Regions from separate parts of the Streptomyces sp. NPDC005181 genome, predicted to be linked through region 2. Evidence: riboswitches for the same ligand, from Rfam matches in the RefSeq annotation. Region 2 holds a riboswitch; the other holds the start of a gene.

Region 1 (8,592 bases), on a different contig from region 2:
CGGTGGAGGGGATGCTGCCCGTCCCCGGCCGAAGTGTTACGGCCCCTGTTCCGGGCCGGTCAGACCTGCGCCGTGCCCCGGTCCGGGACGCAGCGGCCGTCCTCGGTGCGGTACTTCCACTGAGCCCCCTCGCTCACCAGCTCCTTGACCGCGCGGACGAAGCGCTCGATGTGCTCGTCCGGCGTACCGGCGCCGAAGCTGACCCGGATCGCGTTCAGCGAGCGCTCGCCCGGCTCCGCCTCCGGAGCGCCGCACTCGCCCGGGTCCTGCGGGTCGCTGCCGAGCAGGGTGCGCACCAGCGGGTGGGCGCAGAACAGTCCGTCGCGTACCCCGATGCCGTATTCGGCGGAGAGCGCCGCGGCGAAGTGGGAGCTGTTCCACCCCTCCACCACGAAGGAGACGACGCCGACCCGAGGGGCGTCGTCACCGAACAGCGACAGCACCTTGACCTGGGGGACCTCGGCGAGGCCTTCACGGACTCGGGTGACGAGCTGCTGCTCCCGGGCGACGAGGCGGTCGAAGCCGGCCTCGGTGAGGGCCTTGCAGGCGGAGGCGATGGAGTAGACACCGATGACGTTGGGCGAACCGGCCTCGTGCCGGGCGGCGGTGGAGTGCCACTCCACGTCCACACCGCCGTCGGTGCGCCGGGCGACCTTCCGCGAGGCGCCGCCACCGGCCAGGTACGGCTCGGCGTCCTGCAGCCAGTCGGCGCGACCCGCGAGGACACCGGAGCCGAACGGCGCGTACAGCTTGTGTCCGGAGAAGGCGACCCAGTCGACGTCGAGCTCGTCGATGTCGACCGGGTGGTGCGGCGCGAGCTGTGCGGCGTCCAGCACGATCCGGGCCCCGTGCGCGTGGGCGGCGGCCGCCAGCTCCCTCACCGGCCACAGCTCACCGGTGACGTTCGAGGCACCGGTGACGCAGACCAGCGCGGGGCCGTAGGGGTCACGGTCGGCGAGCGCCCGCTCCAGCGTCTCGACGGCCTGGGCCGGGGTGCGGGGAGCGTTGAGGTAGGTGACGCGGGCGTCGCGCCAGGGCAGCAGCGAGGCGTGGTGCTCGGTCTCGTACACGAAGACCTGGCAGTCGGCGGGGATCACCGCGGCCAGCAGGTTCAGCGAGTCCGTCGTCGACCGGGTGAAGATCACCTGGTCCTCCGCGCGGCAGCCGAGAAACTCCCCGACCGCCTTGCGGCTGTTCTCGAAGAGGTCCGTGGAGAGCTGCGAGAGGTAGCCGGCGCCGCGGTGGACGCTGCCGTAGTACGGGGCGTACGCGGCGACGTCCTCCCACACCCGCTGCAGGGCCGGGGCGCTGGCCGCGTAATCCAGGGCGGCATACGTGACTTCTCCGCCGGTAGCGAGTGGAACAGTCACATCCTTGCCCAGAACGGGCAGCGGGGAACAAATGGTCTGGTCGGTGGCAGCGGTGACGACGGACATGGCGAACTCCCGTAACAGGCAGGCGAATTCACTGCGCCGGCAGGTACGCGGCAGCGCAGGAAGCAGAAAAAGGGGGTGCGGAGAGGGGCCGGACCGGGCCCTATCGCATTCGCTTGCTCACAAGAGGCTCCTTGAGGACCAGGACCCCAGGGATGTGACATTCACAGATGTCGAGGGGTCCGCGCTTGCCGCAGACCTCGCTGCCTACGGCCTGGTCTTCACCCGGGGCACCCCGCCACGGACGGAGGGTTGCCGGACAGCGGGCCGGGGCCGTAGTCGCTGTCACTCATGACCTGCCCAGCATCTTGCCATACGTGCGTCGACGCGCAAGGCGCAGTCCAAGATCTGGACTGCGCCCTGGGCCGCAGTTCCCGTTCGTTCAGGCGTTGCTGACCGTCACCCAGCGCTCCAGCGCCGCCCGGGCCGCACCCGAGTCGACGGACTCGGCGGCCTTCGCGATCCCGGCGGCGAGCTGCTGGTTCAGCGTGCCCTCCCCCGGGTCCAGCGCCACCAGCGCCGCCGCCGAGTTGAGGAGCACGGCTTCGCGTACCGGACCGGTCTCACCGGCCAGCAGCCGGCGGGCCACATCGGCGTTGTACGAGGCGTCGGCGCCGCGCAGTGCCTCGACGGGGACCAGCTGGAGGCCGACGTCGCGCGGGTCGAAGGCCTCCTCGCGCACCTCGCCGTCCCGGACCACCCAGATCCGGGAGGTCGCCGTGGTCGTCAGCTCGTCCAGGCCGTCGTCGCCGCGGAAGACCAGCGCCGAGTTGCCGCGCGCCGCGAGCACGCCCGCGACGATGGGGGCCATCTTCAGATCGGCGACGCCGATGGCCTGGGAGCGCACCCGGGCCGGGTTGGTGAGCGGGCCGAGGATGTTGAACGTCGTCTGCGCGCCGAGCTCCTTGCGGGCCCGCGCCGCATAGCGCAGGGCGGGGTGGAACTTCACCGCGAAGCAGAAGGTGATGCCCGCCTCCTCCGCCACCTCGACGACGCGCTGGGGGGTCAGCTCCAGATTGACGCCCAGCTTCTCCAGGACGTCGGAGGCGCCGCTGGCCGACGAGGAGGCGCGGTTGCCGTGCTTGACGACCTTGGCTCCTGTGCCCGCGACGACGATCGCGGACATCGTGGAGATATTGACCGTCTTGGCGAGGTCGCCGCCGGTACCGACGATGTCGACCGTGCGGCCCGGCACCTGGATCGTGGTGGCGTGCTCGTACATGGCGCGGACGAGTCCGGTGACCTCGTCGACGGTCTCGCCCTTGGAGCGCAGGGCAACGGCGAAACCGGCGATCTGCACGTCGGTCGCCTCGCCGCTCATGATGTTGTCCATCGCCCACGCGGTGTCGTCGGCGCTCAGGTCCTCGCCGCGCAGGAGAGCGTTCAGCACGCCGGGCCAGGAACGAGCCGCCACGCTGTCGCCGCCGACCGGGGTCACCACGTTCATGGTCCGCTCCTGGGGGTCCACCGCCGATAAGGGTATGGACCCCACCCTATCGAGCGCACGGGACAGCAAAGAGCCCCGTCCATCGAATGGACGGGGCTCCCGCTGTGGCGATCAGTTGAGGCGATCAGTGGTGGCCGTGGCCGCTGGTGATCTCCTTGTACTCCTCGGCAGTGGGCTTTTCGATCTGGTTGTGCTCGCCGAAGTAGCCCTTGCTGAGCTTGGCCCGCAGCTTCTGCATCGCGGGCACCTTGCGCTCGACACCGTTCTCGTCGACTGTCGGGCCGATCTCGACCGGCTTGTACTGCTCGTGCGCGGTGAGCATGTGCAGCTGCTCGGGGCCGAGCGGCTCGTGGATCTCGACGAACTCACCGTGCGGCAGGCGCTTGATGAGACCGGACTCACGTCCGTGCAGCACCTTCTCCCTGTCGCGGCGCTGAAGGCCGAGGCAGATCCGCTTCGTGACGATGAACGCCAGGACCGGCCCCACGAAGATGAAGATCCGGACGAACCACGAGATGGAGTTCAGCGAGAGATGGAAGTGCGTGGCCCAGAGGTCGTTGCCACCGCCGATGAAGACGACGAGGTACTCCGTGATCCACGCGACGCCGAAGGCCGTCCGGGTCGGGGCGTTGCGCGGGCGGTCCAGGATGTGGTGCTCGCGCTTGTCCCCGGTGATCCAGGACTCGACGAACGGGTAGACCGCGATCACGGCCAGCACCACGCCGAAGGCCATCAGCGGGATGAACACGCCCAGGACGAGCGTGTGACCCCAGAGGTTGATCTCCCAGCCCGGCATCACTCGGATCAGACCCTCGGCGAAGCCCATGTACCAGTCGGGCTGGGCGCCGGTGGACACCTGGTCCGGACGGTACGGACCGAGGGCCCAGATCGGGTTGATCGAGGCGATCGCCGAGATGACCGCGATGACACCGAAGACCAGGAAGAAGAAGCCTCCGGCCTTCGCCATGTAGATCGGCAGCAGCGGCATACCGACGACGTTCTTGTTGGTGCGGCCGGGACCCGCGAACTGCGTGTGCTTGTGGTAGAAGACCAGGATCAGGTGGCCGACCACGAGACCGAGCATGATGCCCGGCAGCAGCAGGATGTGGATCGAGTAGAACCGGGCGACGAAGTCGCCGCCGGGGAACTCTCCGCCGAACAGGAACATCGAGATGTACGTGCCGACGATCGGCATGGACAGGATCGCGCCCTGGGTGAAGCGGACACCCGTACCCGAGAGCAGGTCGTCCGGGAGCGAGTAGCCCGTGAAGCCGGTGAACATACCCAGCACGAACAGCAGGAAGCCGAACAGCCAGTTGATCTCACGCGGCTTGCGGAACGCACCCGTGAAGAAGACGCGCATCATGTGCACGAACATCGCGGCCAGGAAGATCAGCGCGCCCCAGTGGTGGATCTGGCGGACCAGCAGACCACCGCGGACGTCGAAGCTGATGTCCAGCGTCGAGGCATAGGCCTCGGACATCCGGATGCCCTGCATCGGCTCGTACGAGCCGTGATAGACGACCTCGTTCATGCTCGGGTGGAAGAACAGCGTCAGATACACACCCGTGAGGATGATGACGATGAAGCTGTAGAGGGCGACTTCACCGAGCATGAAGGACCAGTGGTCCGGGAAGATCTTGCGCATGTTGGCCTTGGCCAGGGAGTAGATCCCGAGCCGGCCGTCCGCCCAGTCGGCCACCCGCTCGCCGGCGGGCGCGTTGCGCTTCGTGTCGGTCACAGTACTCATCCGCGCTCCCAGAATGCAGGACCGACGGGCTCTTCGAAGTCACCGAGCGCCTCGAGGTTGCCCTCGCTGTTCACACCGATCCGCAGCTGCGGAAGGGAGTGACCGGCCGGACCGAAGATGACGCGGGCGCCGTCGGAGAGGTCGAAGGTGGACTGGTGGCACGGGCAGAGCACGTGGTGCGTCTGCTGCTCGTACAGGCTGATCGGGCAGCCGACGTGGGTGCAGATCTTCGAGAAGGCCACGATGCCCTCGTGGGCCCACTCGCGCTCGCGCTTGTCCTTGATGTTCTCCGGCTGGATACGGATGATCATCAGCGCAGCCTTGGCGATCTGCGTCTGGAAGTCGTGAGCGTCCTCCTCCAGACCCTCGGGCATGGCGAAGGTCAGCGAACCGACGACGACGTCCTCGGGACGCAGCGGCTGCATCGTGTTCACGTTGATGAGCTGCTTGCCCTTGGACCACAGGGTCTGACGGAGCTTCTTCTCCGGCAGCGGACCGAGGTCGCGCAGCAGCATCACGCCGGAGAGCGGCACCAGAGCCAGCGCACCGAACAGGGTGTTGCGGATCAGCTTGCGCCGGCCGAACGCGGATTCCTCGGCACCGGCCGCGAAGTCGGCGAGAACCTTCGCCCTGACCTCGGGCTCCGCCTCGATGGCGTGCCGGTCGTCGGCGACCTCTTCGTCGGACATCAGGGTGCGCGCCCAGTGGACGGCGCCCGCGCCGATCGTGAAGAGAGCCACGCCCAGGGTCAGCCCGAGGGAGAAGTTGAGCGCGCTCACATGGCCGAACGGCCAGATGAACACGATCTTGTCCACCGGGAAGATGACGTACGAGGCGATGAAGCCGATGGTCGCCAGCATGGACAGCACGAACAGGAGCGCGACCGTGCGCTCGGAGCGCTTCGCGGCCCGTTCGTCGATGTCCTGGATGCGCGGCCGGTGAGCCGGCAGCCCCGGGTTGGCGAACGGGTCGTCCGCGACCTCTACCGCGCCGTGCGCGGCTTCCTGCTCAGCGGGCAGGTTCTCTTCTGGAATCTTCTCTTGGCTACTCATGACTTCTTGGCCTTAGCGGTGTGGGCCGCGACCCAAACGGCAACTGCGACGAGTGCGCCCAGACCGAAGATCCAGGCGAACAGACCCTCGCTGACCGGACCGAGCCCGCCCAGCTTGAGGCCACCAGGGGTCTCGGACTCGGCGCTGTTCACGGTCTTGATGTACGCGATGATGTCCCGCTTCTGCTGCTCGGGCATCGTCGAGTCGGGGAAGGACGGCATGTTCTGCGGGCCGGTCTGCATGGCCTCGTAGATGTGCTTCGGGTCCACTCCCTCAAGGCTGGGCGCGTACTTGCCCTTCGTCAGGGCACCGCCCTCGCCGGTGAAGTTGTGGCACTGCGCGCAGTTGGTACGGAACAGGTCGCCACCCTTGGCGATGTCCGCACCGTCAGGGCTGACCTGGTCCTCGGTCGGCACGATCGGGCCGGCGCCGAGCGACGCGACGTACGCCGCGAGCTGGTCGATCTCGGCCTGGCTGTAGATGTTCTTCTTCTTCGGTACCTGGGCACCCGGCTGCTGGGCCGGCATACGGCCCGTGCCGACCTGGAAGTCGACGGCGGCGGAGCCCACGCCGACCAGGCTCGGCCCGTCGGACGTGCCCTGACCGCCGACTCCGTGGCAGCTGGCGCAACCGACGGAGTACAGCTTCTTGCCCTCATCGATGGCGAGGGACTGGGCGGTGTCGTCGGCCTGCGCCTTGCTCGCGGGCGCAAACGCGGCGTACAGCCCCCCAGTGGCCGCCAGCGCGAGGAGTAGTACGACAACCGCCGCCAACGGATGGCGTCGTCGTGCGGAGAGCTTTTTCACGGATTACCCCGGTGTCAGGATCTTCTGCGTCGATGCTGGATGTGGTTCGGGTTCGAGCCCGGTTACTTGATCATGTAGATCGTGGCAAAGAGGCCGATCCACACGACATCGACGAAGTGCCAGTAATAGGACACGACGATGGCGGCGGTCGCCTGTTCGTGGGTGAACCTCTTGGCTGCGTATGTCCTGCCCAGTACGAACAGGAAGGCGATGAGACCGCCTGTCACATGCAGACCGTGGAAGCCGGTGGTCAGGTAGAACACCGAGCCGTACGGGTCGGAGGACAGCGAGAGGCCGTCCTTCTTCACCAGCTCGGTGTACTCCAGGACCTGGCCTCCGACGAAGATCGCACCCATCACGAAAGTGATCACGAACCAGGCACGGAGCTTCTTCACATCGCCCCGCTCCGCGGCGAAGACGCCGAGCTGGCAGGTGAGGGAGGAGAGCACCAGGATCGTGGTGTTCGTCGCCGAGAACGGGAAGTTCAGGGCCGAAGCCATTTCCTTCCAGTGGTCGGGTCCCATCACCGATCGCAGGGTGAAGTACATCGCGAAGAGGGCCGCGAAGAACATCAGCTCGGAACTCAACCAGATGATGGTTCCGACGCTGGTGAGGTTCGGTCGATTGACCGACGGGTGCGCGTGCCCGGTTTCTACTGTCGTTGCTGTCGCCACGATCGACATTATGTCGGTCGCTTATCCCGCCCTCACTCCCGGGGGTGCCGTTCGGTGTGTCAGCAGCGTGTGTCCTGCCCGAACGGCCCATCGAATCGCTGTCATTACCGGTGCTGACAGGCTGTCGGTCGGAGTACGATCCGCGCATCGGTTCATGCCCCGAGAGCCCCGAAGACACAGATGTCACGGAGGAACAATGCAGCCGACCGCCACGGTCCTGGTCTACAGCGACGACGCCAACACCCGTGAGCAGGTGAGGCTGGCCGCCGGTCGCAGGCCTGCGGCGGACGTGCCACCGGTGGAGTTCGTGGAGTGCGCCACGCTGCCCGCCGTCCTGTCCGCGCTGGACAGCGGCGGCATCGACGTGTGCGTGCTGGACGGCGAGACGGCCCCGGCGGGCGGCATGGGCGTCTGCCGGCAGATCAAGGACGAGATCTTCCACTGCCCGCCGGTGCTGCTGCTGATCGGGCGCCCGCAGGATGCCTGGCTGGCCACCTGGAGCCGCGCGGACGCCGCGGTGACCCTGCCGGTCGAGCCGGTCGAGTTCGCGGACGCCCTGGCCGCTCTGCTGCGCAGCAGGCTCTGCGTACAGTCCTGAGTCCCACTGCGGCCCGGCACGCGGTTTCGTCGCGGGCCGGGCCGTTTCATGTCCCTTCGAAGGGCGGTGCACTCCCCTGGCCGGTCAGACCTCGGGGCGCAGGCGCGCCGCCTGCACGGTGTTCGACCGGTCCGGGGTGGCGTTGTTCTGCAGGGCGCTGCCCTGCTGCCATTTCGCCCAGGACAGGTTCCAGTCGCCGTAGCCGTTGTCGAACGGTGTCATCGTGGAGCCCTGGCTGCCGACGACGGAGACGAGGTCCCCCTCGCGCACGGTGTTGTAGAACCACTGGGCCTGGGCGTTGCTCATGCCCGTGCAGCCGTGGCTGACGTTCGCGTACCCCTGCGAGCCGGTGGACCAGGGGGCCGCGTGCACGTACTCGCCGCTCCAGGTGACGCGGGTCGCGTAGTAGACCAGCAGGTCGTACCCGTCGCCGGAATCCGCCGAGATGCCGATGGTCTCCCCGCGCATGCGTACGGAGTACTCCTTGCTCAGCACGACCTTGACGCCGTTGCGGGTGTCGAAGCCGGGCCTTCCGGTGGTCACCGGGATGGTGTTGATCACTACTCCGTTGCGCTTGACCGTCATGGAGTGCGCGGCGGCGTTGGTGATGGCCTCGATACGGTCGCCGGTAGTGATCTTCAACGCTTTCGTGGGGGCCCCGTACAGGCCGTTGGCGACTTTTATGCCGGCCATGGTGCTGCTGACCTCGATCGTGGCCCGGGCCGGCCAGTACTCCTGCGGGCGGTAGTGCAGGATCTTGTCGTCGACCCAGTACCAGGAGCCCGGCACGGAGGGCGTGGAGCGGACCTTCAGGGAGCGCTCCACGGTGGCC
Region 2 (13,109 bases):
CCCGGTGGGAAGAACCACCTTGGCCCCTGCGAGAACCGTGCTGTCTGCGCGTCCGGCCATCAGGCGGATACCTCCGTGGAGAGAAGATCCCAGGCGAGCAGCCCTGCACCCAGGCATCCGGCGGTGTCCCCGAGGGCCGCCGGGACGATGTGGGGCAGCTTCTGGAACGTGACGCGTTCCTCGACGGCCGCACGGAGTGGTACGAACAAGGTTTCCCCTGCCTCTGCGAGTCCGCCACCGATGATGAGCGTTCGAGGGTCCAGCAGGGTGAGCGCGGTGACCAGCCCGGCGGCGAGTGCGTCGACCGCGTTCCGCCAGACCCGTACGGCCGCGGGATCGCCCGACGCGACGGCCTTCGCGCAGTCCGCCGCATCGGCCTCGAGGTCGCCCGACGCGGTGGCCCAGGCGCGGCTGACCGCGGAGGCGGAGGCCAGGGTCTCCAGACAGCCGCGCTGTCCGCAGCCGCAGTCCGGCCCGTCCGGCCGGACGACGATGTGCCCGATCTCGCCCGCGTATCCGTGCGCGCCCGCCTCGATGGTGCCCGCGATGCCGATGGCCCCGGCGATCCCGGTGCCCAGCGGTACGAAGAGGAAGCGGTCGGCGCCCTTGCCCGCGCCGATCCGGCCCTCGGCGAGGCCGCCGGTCCTGACGTCGTGGCCGAGCGCGACGGGCACTCCACCGAGCCGCTCGCCGAGCTTGTCCCTCATCGGTACGTCGCGCCAGCCGAGGTTCGAGGCGTAGACCGCGATCCCGTTCTCCGCGTCGACGATGCCGGGCACGGCGACACCGGCCGCGGCGGCGCTCTCGCCGAAGTGTTCCTCGCCGTGGGCGCGCAGCTCCGCGGCGAAGGCGAGGATCGACTCCACGACGGCGTCGGGTCCGCGCTCCCTGCCGGTCGCGCGCCGGGCCTCGTGCAGCAGGGTGCCGTCGGCCCCGACCAGGGCGGCCTTCATTCCGGTGCCGCCCACATCGAGGGCGATGACGTGTTTCACGGGAGACAGTTTCGCCCGCCGGACCCCGATAGGTCTAGTCCACTATCGCTGTTTGTTGCGCATCCATACAAAACGAAGCGGGCGGTCGGCGCGGCCGAGGGCTCAGGGCGCCAGGATCACGCTGCGCGAGAGATTGCGCGGGTGGTCCGGGTCGTATCCCTTCGATTCCGCGATCTTGACCGCGAGCCGCTGGGCCCTGATCAGATCGGCCATCGGGTCGGCCGTGGCATGGGCGACCAGGGTGCCGCCGACCCCCGCGACCTCGCCCGCGAGCCCCTCGGGCAGTGCGCCGAACACCCACGTGACGCGGTTCGGTCCGGTGATCGAGATCGGTCCGTGGCGGTACTCCATCGCCGGGTACGCCTCGGTCCAGGCGCCCGCCGCCTCGCGCATCTTGAGTCCGGCCTCCTGGGCCAGCCCGTAGGTCCAGCCGCGTCCCAGGAACGTCCACTGCTCGGCCGCGACGACCGCCTCCGCCAGCGGCTCCGTCACCGCGAGCTCCGCGTCGACCGCTGCCTCGGCGACCGTCTTCACCCCCGCCGGAAGCGGGCCCGCGGCCTCCAGACCGGCCCGCAGGAAGGCCAGCGCGGTGGTGGCGAACCGGGTCTGGACGACCGACTCCTCGTCCGCCCAGTCCAGTACGGCCACGACGTCGGCGGCTTCCCTCACGGGCGTCTTCGGGTCGGCGGTCAGCGCGACGGTGGTCACCTTGCCGCGCAGCTCACCGAGGAGGTCGAGCACCTCGGTCGTCGTACCGGAGCGGGTGATCGCCACGACCCGGTCGTACGGACGTCCCGCGGGGAACTCCGAGGAGGCGAACGCATCGGTCTCGCCCTGCCCGGCCGCCTCGCGCAGCGCCGCGTACGCGATCGCCATGAACCAGGAGGTGCCGCACCCGGTGACGGCGACGCGCTCACCCGGCCGCGGCAGTCCGTCGAACACGGCCCCTGCCTCCGCGGCACGCCGCCAGCAGTTGGGCTGGGTGGCAATCTCTGATGCGGTACGGGACATGCTGGACGGCTCCTCGGTGCGTGGGGGAACGGTAACGACGGGTCGGTGCAGAACAGCGGGCACGGAAAGGTGCAGACCATGAAGTGCCGTGTGCCGACATGTACTTAACAGTCGGTCCCGTTCCCGTGCAATGACACCCGGACCATCCGGACACAGGTCCGGTTATGTTGCAGAAGCGATACTTCTCTGGTGTAGACCTTCCTCGGCGACATGGGTAAAAATCGCAGCTCATCCGGACGGTCGGGTGTTCACCTAATCGATGAGGATGGACTGGCTGTGCAGCGGCACTACTTGGGACTGACCGCGGCGGTAGCCGCACTCGGCATGGTGGCAACGTTGTCGGGCTGCGGCACCGGCAGCGGAGCGGGGGACGTCACCCTCAAACTTGTCGCGGCCGACTACGGCAACAGCGCGGCGAACAGCTCCGAGAAGTACTGGGACGAACTCGCCAGGAACTTCGAGGCGTCCCACGACGGCATCAAGGTCGACGTCAACGTCTATTCGTGGAAGGACGTCGACCGCAAGGTCGCCGAGATGGTGAAGAAGGGTCAGGCCCCGGACATCGCGCAGATCGGTGCCTACGCGGACTACGCCAAGGCCGGGAAGCTCTACAGCGCCGACGACATGCTCGCCATCCGCACCCAGGCGAACTTCCTGCCGCGGCTGGCCGATGCGGGCGAGTACAACCAGACCCAGTACGGACTGCCGTTCGTCGCCAGCACCCGGCTGCTCTTCTACAACAAGAAGTTCTTCAGCCAGGCGGGCCTGGACGCCCCGAAGACCTGGGACGACATCCGTGACGACGCTGCGGTGCTCAAGCAGCGTGGCGTCACCTACCCGTTCGCGCTGCCGCTCGGTCAGGAGGAGTCCCAGGCCGAGACGATGATGTGGCTGCTCAGCGGAGGTGGCGGCTACACGGACGACGTCGGCTCGTACGACATCGCCTCGGCCGAGAACGTCAAGGCGTTCGACTGGCTGAAGACGAACCTGGTCGACAAGGGGCTGGTCGGACCGGTGGCTCCCGGAAAGCTGGACCGGGCGAAGGCGTTCGAGGCGTTCACGAGCGGCAAGGTCGGAATGCTCAACGGGCACCCCACGCTGATGCAGGAGGCCGAGCAGAAGGGCGTGCAGGTCGGCATGGTGCCGCTGCCCGGCATCAGCGGCCCGACCGAGGGGTCGATGGGCGTCGCCGACTGGATCATGGGCTTCAAGCAGAACAACCACCGTCAAGCCATCGGTAAATTCTTCGACTACATGTTCGATGACAAGAACGTGGTGGCCTTCGCCGACGAGTACGACCTGCTGCCGGTCACCGACAGCGCGTCCGCGGTGATGGAGACGGACGCCAAGCACAAGTCGCTGCGGAAGTTCCTTGAGGCGCTGCCGAACTCGGATTTCTACCCCGTCGGCAAGACGTCGTGGGCGCGCACGAGCGAACTGATCAAGCAGAACATCGGCAAGGCGGTGGAGCCGGGCGGCAGTCCGGCGGGTGTGCTGGCCGAGATCGCGCGAGGGGCGGCGGCAGCAGAAGCGGCGAAGTAGCGGGATGCGGCGCGGGCATTATGTTGGCTGATATGACCGCCCCCGAGAACGACTCCCCCGGTGCGGAGAGCCCGGACACGACGCAGCCGGGGCTCTCCGAGCGGGAGCGTGCGGTACTGGCCGTGGAACGGCGGTCGTGGCCCGGGCCGGGCGCGAAGGAGCGGGAGATCCGTGAGGGGCTGGGGATCTCGCCGACACGCTACTACCAGCTGCTGAATGCGTTGCTGGATGACCGGCGGGCGCTGGAGGAGGACCCGGTGACGATCAACCGGCTGCGGCGTGTGCGGGAGGCCCGGCGCGGGAGGCGGTAGCCGGGGGCTGGCCCCCGGCTCCGGGAAGGGGCGGGCAGGGGAGCAGGCCCGCCGCAGGCGCAGCCGTAGCCGCCCTGCGTCGCCCCCGATAGGCTCGCCCCATGGGAAGCAACCCAGAGCAGCCCCTCCCCATCCCCACCACACAGGCCGGCCGCGAAGGCCTCGCCGCCCTCCTGGCCCGGCCCGACCGCGCCGTGGTCGCCCTCGATTTCGACGGCACCCTCGCCGACATCGTCCCGGACCCGGACCAGGCCCGCGCTCACCCCGGCGCCGTCGAGGCCATCGCCGCGCTCGCCCCGAAGGTCGCCTCCGTCGCCGTGATCACCGGCCGCCCGGCCGGCGTCGCGGTCCGGTACGGCGGCTTCGCGGGCGTCCCGGGCCTCGACCACCTCGTCGTCCTCGGCCACTACGGTGCGGAACGCTGGGATGCCGTCTCCAGCACCGTTCACGCCCCCGCCCCGCACCCCGGAGTGGCGGCGGTCCGAGCCGAACTCCCGGGCGTGCTGGACCGGTTCGACTCCTGGCACGGCACATGGATCGAGGAGAAGGGACAGGCGGTCGCCGTCCACACGCGCCGCGCCGCCGACCCGCAGGCCGCATTCGAGGCGCTGCGTGGCCCGCTCGGGCGGCTCGCGGCCCGGCACGGGCTGATCGTCGAACCGGGGCGCCTCGTCCTGGAACTGCGCCCGCCCGGCATGGACAAGGGCGTGGCGCTCGCCGAGTACGTGCGGGAGACGGACGCCGAGTCCGTCCTGTACGCCGGGGACGACCTGGGGGACCTCGCCGCGTACGCCGCCGTGGAGAAGCTCCGCACCGAGGGCCCCGACGGCATCCCGGGTCTGCTGGTGTGCAGCGGAAGCGCCGAAGTGCCGGAACTGGCCGAGCGGGCCGACCTGTTGGTGCCGGGTCCGGGGGCCGTGGTCGACTTCCTCGCGGACCTCGCCCGGCGCCTCTGAACGGCCGCCCCGAACCATCGCCCCGAACCATCGACCCGAACCATCGCCCCGGACGGTCACTCCTGCCGCAGCTCCTCCAGCTGCTCCAGGAACCATCGCTGCGGCGGCAACGCAGTCGCCGCCGCAGCCAGCCGCTTCGACCGCTCCGCCCGCTCCCCGTCCGGCATCGTCAGCGCCTCGTGCAGCGCGGCGGCCGTCGCCGACACGTCGTACGGGTTCACCACGATCGCGTCCGCGCCCAGCTCCTCGTACGCCCCCGCCTCCCGCGACAGCACCAGCGCGCAGCCCTGGTCGGAGACCACCGGGACCTCCTTCGCGACCAGGTTCATGCCGTCGCGGATCGGGTTGACGAGCGCCACGTCCGCCAGCCGGTACGCCCCCAGCGAGCGCGCGAAGTCGTCGTTCACATGCAGCAGGACCGGGGTCCAATCGGGCGTTCCGTACGCCTCGTTGATGTCGTCAGCCAGCCGCTGCACCTCGGCCGTGTACTCCCGGTACACCGCCAGGTCCTGCCGCGACGGGTACGCGAACGCCACATGCACCACCCGCTCGCGCCACTGCGGGCGGGTGTTCAGCAGCTCCCGGTACGCCAGCAGACCGCGCACGATGTTCTTGGACAGTTCCGTACGGTCGACCCGCACGATCGTCTTCCGGCCGGTGCCGCCCACCTGCTCCCGCAGGATCGCCATGCGTTCGTCCACGTCCGGCTGGTGCGCGCGACGGCGCAGGAAGTCCGCGTCCGCGCCGAGGCCGTGCACGCCGATCCTCGTCCGGCCGGTGCCGCCCAGGACCTCCGTGCAGCACGCGGTGAACGCGTCCGCCCATCGCCGGGTCAGGAACGCCGCCCGGTCCGCGCCGAGCATGCCGCGGAGCAGCTGCTCCGCGATGTCGTCGGGCAGCAGGCGGAAGTAGTCGACCGGGGCCCACGGGGTGTGCGAGAAGTGACCGATCCGCAGGTCGGGGCGGAGGCCGCGGAGCATGCCGGGGACCAGGGCCAGGTGGTAGTCCTGCACCAGCACCGCCGCGCCTTCGCCCGCCTCCTCGGCGAGCGCCTGTGCGAAGGCCAGGTTGTACGCCTCGAACGACGCCCACTGCCGGCGGAACTCCGCGTCGAAGACCGGCTCCAGCGGCGTCTGGTACAGCATGTGGTGGACGAACCAGAGCACCGAGTTCGCGATGCCGTTGTACGCGTCGGCGTGCACATCGGCGTCGATGTCGAGCATCCGTACGCCCGGCTCGGCGATCCCGCGCCGGACCGCCTCCCGGTCCCCGTCGCCGAGCGCCGCGCAGACCCACAGCTTGTCCTCGACGGCGCTCAGCCCGGAGACGAGCCCGCCGCCGCCCCGTTTGGCGCTGATCGAACCGTCCTCGCTCAGTGCGTACGAGACCGGGCCGCGGTTGGAGGCGACGAGTACCTGGGCAGCAGACGTGATCACGTGCTCGGAGACCATGTTGCGGAATCTAGCCCGATCGCGAACCGCCCAAACGTGCGAAGTCAGGCCACCTCAGGCGGCGCGGCGCGAAACGTACTCCCTGATCTCCTGCATCGGCGGCCGCTCCTCCGTGTCCACGGCGTGCGTACGCGGAACGAAGCCGGTCTCACCCCGTTCGAACTGGGTGAGGGATGGTCGTACCAAGTGGCCGCGGGAAAGGCGCAGTTGGGCCGTCCGGTAGATCGCCGCCGCCATCCGGCCCAGCGCCTGCCCGTCCTGATGGCGGTGTTTCCTCACCCCCACATCGACCTGTGCCAGCGCGTCCAGCCCCACGGTGTGCAGCGCATCCACGAGCAGGCCCAGTTCCACTCCGTAACCGACCGGGAACGGCAGCCGCTCCAGCAGTGAACGCCGCACCGCGTACTCGCCGCCCAGCGGCTGGACGAAGCCGGCCAGCTGCGGCCAGTGCAGATTGAGCAGCGGGCGGGCCACCAGTTCGGTGACGCGACCGCCCTGACCTGCCGTGTCTCCGAGCGGGCGGTCGTACATCGCCTTGACGAACTGCACCTCGGGATCGGTGAGCAGCGGGCCGATGATGCCGGAGACGAATTCCGCGGAGAAGTCCTTCAGGTCGGCGTCTATGAAGCAGACGATGTCACCGCCGGTGACCAGGAGCGATCGCCAGAGGACCTCGCCCTTGCCGGGCAGCGCGGGAATCCGGGGGAGTATGTCGTCACGGTGCACCACCCGGGCGCCCGCCTTCCGGGCGACCTCCGCGGTGGCGTCCGTCGACCCGGAGTCGATCACCAGCAGCTCGTCGACCAGCTGGACCTTCTCCATCAGCTCGGCCCGGATCGTCTCGACGATCGCGCCGACCGTCGCCTCCTCGTTGAGGGCGGGCAGCACGACGCTCACACTCCCGCGCCGCGGATCCCTGGCCCTGGCGGCGACGAGCCGGTCCAGCGGGCGGTCGGCGGCCGACCAGGAACGCCTGGTCAGCCAGCGTTCGACCTCTTCCAGCACGGTCGATACTCCCTGTATGTGATCCATCTCGCGGTTCGGACGGCTCTCTCAACCGTCCGGTGCTTCGGTTACAGTCTTGAACAACGCGGATGACCCTCGCATGTCGGGGTCCTCCGCCGATAAATGCCTGGATCGGTGATCCAGTGCCACAGCGCTCATCCAGAGGGACTGAGGGAACGGCCCGTTGAAGTCCCGGCAACCCTCCTGCCGACCGCGAGGTCAGGTGGGGAAGGTGCCAATTCCGTCTCGTGGCGAAATGCGTCGCGAGGAAGATGAGGAGAAAGGGCCTCGCCATCATGGCTACGCAGACCGTTGCAGTGAGCACCAATTCTTCCGCCGACGCCGACGCTGTCGACCTCGGTCCCGCCGCGGCACTTTCCTGCCGCGAGTGCGGAGAGCGATTCGAGCTCGGTCCCCTTTTCGCCTGCGCGACCTGTTTCGGGCCGCTCGAAGTGGCGTACGACCTGCCGAGCGGCTCCCCGGACGAGCTGAAGAAGCGCATCGAGGCCGGGCCGAACAACATCTGGCGTTACGCGCCGCTGCTGCCGGTCCCCGCCGATGTCGCGGACAAGCCCAACATCAACCCCGGCTTCACCAAGCTGGTCAAGGCCGACAACCTCGCCCGCGAACTGGGCGTCACCGGCGGTCTGTACGTCAAGGACGACTCCGGCAACCCGACGCACTCCTTCAAGGACCGCGTCGTCGCGATCGCCGTCGAGGCCGCCCGCGCCTTCGGTTTCACCACCCTCTCCTGCTCCTCCACCGGCAACCTCGCCGGCGCCGTGGGCGCGGCGGCCGCCCGGGCCGGCCTGCGGTCCTGCGTGTTCATTCCGCACGACCTGGAGCAGGGCAAGGTCGTCATGGCCGCGGTGTACGGCGGCGAACTGGTCGGCATCGAGGGCAACTACGACGACGTCAACCGCTTCTGCTCGGAGCTCATCGGCGACCCGCTCGGCGAGGGCTGGGGCTTCGTCAACGTCAACCTGCGCCCGTACTACGGGGAGGGCTCCAAGACGCTCGCGTACGAGATCTGCGAGCAGCTCGGCTGGCAGCTGCCCGACCAGCTCGTCATCCCGATCGCGTCCGGCTCGCAGCTCACGAAGATCGACAAGGGTCTGCAGGAGCTGATCAAGCTCGGGCTCGTCGAGGACAAGCCGTACAAGATCTTCGGTGCCCAGGCCGAGGGCTGCTCCCCCGTCTCCACGGCCTTCAAGGCCGGTCACGACGTGGTACGCCCCCAGAAGCCGAACACGATCGCCAAGTCGCTGGCGATCGGCAACCCGGCCGACGGCCCGTACGTCCTGGACATCGCCCGCCGGACCGGTGGCGCCGTCGAGGACGTCAACGACGAGCAGGTCGTCGACGCGATCAAGCTGCTGGCGCGCACCGAGGGCATCTTCGCGGAGACGGCGGGCGGGGTGACGGTCGGCGTGACGAAGAAGCTGATCGAGGCCGGTCTGCTGGATCCGACGCTCACCACCGTCGTCCTCAACACCGGTGACGGTCTGAAGACGCTGGACGCGGTCGCCCCGACCACCGGCCCGACGGCGACCATCCGGCCCAGCCTCGACGCGTTCCGCGACGCCGGCCTCGCCCGCAGCTGACCCGACCACCGAGACGTCCACCCGGGACGTCCACCCGAGACGCAAGGAAGGCACCCACATGAGCGTCAAGGTCCGTATCCCCACCATCCTGCGCACCTACACGGGCGGTCAGGCCGAGGTCCCGGCCGAGGGCACGACCCTCTCCCAGGTGATCGAGTCGCTGGAGCAGAACCACCCGGGCATCGCCGCGCGCGTCCTGGACGACCAGGGCAAGCTGCGCCGGTTCGTGAACGTGTACGTCAACGACGACGACGTGCGCTTCGAGGGCGGCCTGGAGACGGCCACCCCGGACGGCGCCGGCATCTCGATCATCCCGGCCGTCGCGGGCGGCTGCTGACCTTCCGTCGCCCCGGCACGGACCCTCCACCGGCCCCGCGGCCGACTCCACAGCGTCACCGGAATTGCCCCCTCTGCGAGCTAAGCGGAGGGGGCAATTCTGCATGGTTAAGCGCGGTACAGTTGGGAAGTCCCCTTCGCTGCCCGTGCCGACCGCATATGAGAATGCGCCCGCCCGCGACAAGATGCAGCCAAAGTGCACGAACTCCTTGCGCCATAAGTGGCCTTTGCCCGGCCCGAGTTGCCCTGGAATCGCATGAATTCCGCATATTCGGGCGTTCGGTGCTGCCCAGAATTCTCGTCCGATTGACCTGTTGCAGAGGGCAGTTGGGCAGATACATTCGGCCGCGGTCGACGCGTTCCGGCGCACACACCCTCTCCTGTCGGAGGGTGAGTTCTGACCCGGGCCCGCGAAGTGCGGTCCTGTGCAAGGGCCAGTAATAGGGGAGTTAGGCATGGCTCAGGGCACCGTCAAGTGGTTCAACGCGGAGAAGGGGTACGGCTTCATCGCGGTCGACGGTGGTGCGGATGTTTTCGTCCACTACAGCGCGATCCAGATGGACGGGTACCGCACCCTCGAAGAGGGTCAGCGAGTTGAATTCGAAATCTCGCAGGGCCAGAAGGGGCCGCAGGCGGACATGGTCAAGCTCGCCGTCGGCTGAGCTCGGCGCGGTCGGCCAACGACACTACTCACGCATGAAGGGCCCGTACCCCCAGGGGGGACGGGCCCTTCACGCGTCATGCGGCCGTCGCTCCGCGCGCCGTCGCCCGGTCCCCGCGTTGTCCACAACCGTCGGGGGCGCTTGCACTCGTGGGGGTCGAGTGCTAATCATTGCGTTAGCACTCTCCAGGTGAGAGTGACAGAACTTGGACCGGGCCGGTGAGGCCCGCAGGCTTGGTGGGGCAAGGAACCGCCAGGCAGGCAGGCCGTCCGTCGCGGGCGCCACTCGGTCCGGAGAAATCCACCCCTGTCCGGGAGGACCACTTCACATGGCCAAGATCATCGCGTTCGACGAGGAGGCACGGCGCGGTCTCGAGCGCGGGATGAACCAGCTCGCCGACGCCGTCAAGGTCACCCTTGGCCCCAAGGGCCGCAACGTCGTCCTCGAGAAGAAGTGGGGCGCGCCCACGATCACCAACGATGGTGTTTCCATCGCCAAGGAGATCGAGCTCGAGGACCCGTACGAGAAGATCGGCGCAGAGCTGGTCAAGGAAGTCGCCAAGAAGACGGACGACGTCGCCGGCGACGGTACGACCACCGCCACCGTTCTCGCCCAGGCGCTCGTCCGTGAGGGCCTTCGCAACGTTGCCGCGGGTGCAAACCCGATGGCCCTCAAGCGGGGCATCGAGAAGGCCGTCGAGGCCGTCTCCGCCGCTCTGCTGGAGCAGGCCAAGGACGTGGAGACCAAGGAGCAGATCGCTTCGACGGCCTCCATCTCCGCCGCCGACACCCAGATCGGCGAGCTCATCGCCGAGGCGATGGACAAGGTCGGCAAGGAAGGCGTCATCACCGTCGAGGAGTCCCAGACCTTCGGTCTGGAGCTGGAGCTCACCGAGGGCATGCGCTTCGACAAGGGCTACATCTCGGCGTACTTCGCCACCGACATGGAGCGCATGGAGTCGTCCCTGGACGACCCGTACATCCTGATCGTCAACTCCAAGGTCAGCAACGTGAAGGACCTCCTTCCGCTGCTGGAGAAGGTCATGCAGTCCGGCAAGCCGCTGCTGATCATCGCCGAGGACGTCGAGGGCGAGGCCCTGTCGACCCTGGTCGTCAACAAGATCCGTGGCACCTTCAAGTCCGTTGCCGTCAAGGCCCCGGGCTTCGGTGACCGCCGCAAGGCCATGCTCGGCGACATCGCCATCCTCACCGGTGGCACGGTCATCTCCGAGGAGGTCGGTCTCAAGCTCGAGAACGCCGGCCTGGACCTGCTGGGCCGCGCCCGCAAGGTCGTCATCACCAAGGACGAGACCACGATCGTCGACGGTTCCGGTGACAGCGACCAGGTTCAGGGTCGCGTCAACCAGATCCGTGCCGAGATCGAGAACTCCGACTCGGACTACGACCGCGAGAAGCTCCAGGAGCGCCTGGCGAAGCTGGCCGGCGGCGTGGCCGTCATCAAGGCCGGTGCCGCCACCGAGGTCGAGCTCAAGGAGCGCAAGCACCGCATCGAGGACGCCGTTCGCAACGCGAAGGCGGCCGTCGAGGAGGGCATCGTCGCCGGTGGTGGCGTGGCGCTGCTGCAGGCCTCCGCCGTCTTCGAGAAGCTGGAGCTCTCGGGTGACGAGGCGACCGGCGCCAACGCCGTCAAGCTGGCGCTGGAGGCCCCGCTCAAGCAGATCGCCGTCAACGGTGGTCTCGAGGGTGGCGTCGTCGTCGAGAAGGTGCGCAACCTGCCGATCGGTCACGGTCTGAACGCCGCGACCGGCGAGTACGTCGACATGATCGCCGAGGGCATTCTCGACCCGGCGAAGGTCACGCGCTCCGCTCTGCAGAACGCCGCGTCGATCGCCGCGCTGTTCCTGACCACCGAGGCCGTCATCGCCGACAAGCCGGAGAGGGCCTCTGCGGCCGCTCCGGGCGGCATGCCGGGCGGTGACATGGACTTCTGATCCTGACGGATCAGTAGTTTGGTCGCACATCGGCCCCCGGGACCTGTACTGGTCCCGGGGGCCGATGCCATGTCCGCGGCGGCAGTGGCGGTCGGTCAGCGGTCAGGAGAGTTTGCCGTCGTAGTCCGGGAGCTTGAACGTCCGCTCGGCGTGGCCGCCGACCAGGTCGCTGTCGTTGTTGCCGATATTGGCGATGATCGTGTAGCCCTTGGCCTCGATCTCGGCACGCTTGGCGGTCTTGTACGTGCTGACTTCATCGAAGAGGTCGGGCAGGTCGCGGACGTAGAGGCCGGTCACCGGGTAGCCGACCGCGGTGAGGTTGTACTGCGTCAGCGAGGCGATGATGCCCGGGCGGGCGGTGACGAAGAAGATGGCGACGCCTTGCGAGTCGGCGTACCGGACCAGATCGCGGACCTTGGCGATCGCAGGGGTCGGGAACGTCCAGAAGTAGTGGAAGTCCGTCTCCAGCGACGAGTTGTCGATGTCGAGGACGATCGCCGACTTCCGGCCCGCGGGGGTCTGCGCGATGCGCTGCTGGATGTAGGGGCGGGCCACGTCGATGACCGCGGCGACATCCCGCTGCCAGGTGTCGTAATCGATGCCCAGGATGGCGGCGTTGCCACCGGGGGCCCAGGACGCGGTGGTTGTCCCGGCGGTGGGCGAGGACACGGGGGTGGCCTGGGCGGCTGTGGCGGGCACGACGAGGGCGAGAACGGCGGCTGCGGTGGCGACGCCCGCCGTACGGGCGGACCTGGTACGGCTTCGACTTCGGCTCATGAGGGTGTCTCCTGGGTCGACTTTGACATGCACGCGCTCAACCCTCGGCCGGGTCGGGTCACATGTCTACTGGCCGGTAGGAAACTTTTCATGGACACGCCATGAATCGGACATAACCCTCTCGGATCGGGGGAGTGCGTGGTCCCTGCCCTGGACGTCCGGAGCAGGGACCACGCATCTCTCTGGAAGGAACAACTCCGTTAGTTGCTGACCCGCTTATAGCGGAGGGAGGTGTAGCCGCGGACGTCGGAGTAGACCTGGCCGACGGTTGCCGTCCCGATGAAGTCGATCCGCTGGGCCTGCAGGCGGATCGTCGTCGGCTTCTTCACTTTGATCAGCTCGCTGATCGGTGCGGTCTGGTTGCCACTCGCCTCGGCATCACCCGTGTTGCTGTCAATGATCTGGTTGACGAGTCGCTCGCTAGCCGGCACGGCTGTGCCGGACGTGACGTTCCACAGCCGTGCGGTGATGTACGTGTTGATCGGGGGAATACCTCCGAGACGCCCGCGGA

The links. Region 2 has a riboswitch for S-adenosylmethionine ahead of thrC (threonine synthase). Riboswitches for the same ligand answer to the same signal wherever they lie in the genome.
Region 1: another riboswitch for S-adenosylmethionine. It lies ahead of ABZV38_RS37985 (aminotransferase class V-fold PLP-dependent enzyme); the one in region 2 lies ahead of thrC (threonine synthase).

What each region holds. Positions count from the first base shown of each region.
Region 1 covers NZ_JBEXID010000150.1:1,295-9,886, reverse strand. Annotated here, with positions in the region: gene ABZV38_RS37985 (aminotransferase class V-fold PLP-dependent enzyme) at 60-1,436, opposite strand; SAM riboswitch class IV at 1,613-1,730, opposite strand; gene trpD (anthranilate phosphoribosyltransferase) at 1,816-2,880, opposite strand; gene ABZV38_RS37975 (ubiquinol-cytochrome c reductase cytochrome b subunit) at 3,005-4,630, opposite strand; gene ABZV38_RS37970 (Rieske 2Fe-2S domain-containing protein) at 4,627-5,682, opposite strand; gene ABZV38_RS37965 (c-type cytochrome) at 5,679-6,488, opposite strand; gene ABZV38_RS37960 (heme-copper oxidase subunit III) at 6,551-7,171, opposite strand; gene ABZV38_RS37955 (hypothetical protein) at 7,359-7,760, shown strand; gene ABZV38_RS37950 (Ig-like domain-containing protein) at 7,845-8,592, opposite strand, start outside.
Region 2 covers NZ_JBEXID010000062.1:27,543-40,651, forward strand. Annotated here, with positions in the region: gene nagA (N-acetylglucosamine-6-phosphate deacetylase) at 1-60, opposite strand, end outside; gene ABZV38_RS29240 (ROK family protein) at 60-992, opposite strand; gene ABZV38_RS29245 (sugar isomerase) at 1,095-2,003, opposite strand; gene ABZV38_RS29250 (extracellular solute-binding protein) at 2,328-3,545, shown strand; gene ABZV38_RS29255 (DUF3263 domain-containing protein) at 3,578-3,856, shown strand; gene otsB (trehalose-phosphatase) at 3,958-4,812, shown strand; gene ABZV38_RS29265 (trehalose-6-phosphate synthase) at 4,869-6,263, opposite strand; gene ABZV38_RS29270 (glucosyl-3-phosphoglycerate synthase) at 6,318-7,268, opposite strand; SAM riboswitch class I at 7,421-7,547, shown strand; gene thrC (threonine synthase) at 7,565-8,872, shown strand; gene ABZV38_RS29280 (MoaD/ThiS family protein) at 8,931-9,209, shown strand; gene ABZV38_RS29285 (cold-shock protein) at 9,664-9,870, shown strand; gene groL (chaperonin GroEL) at 10,199-11,821, shown strand; gene ABZV38_RS29295 (HAD family acid phosphatase) at 11,924-12,598, opposite strand; gene ABZV38_RS29300 (hypothetical protein) at 12,799-13,109, opposite strand, start outside.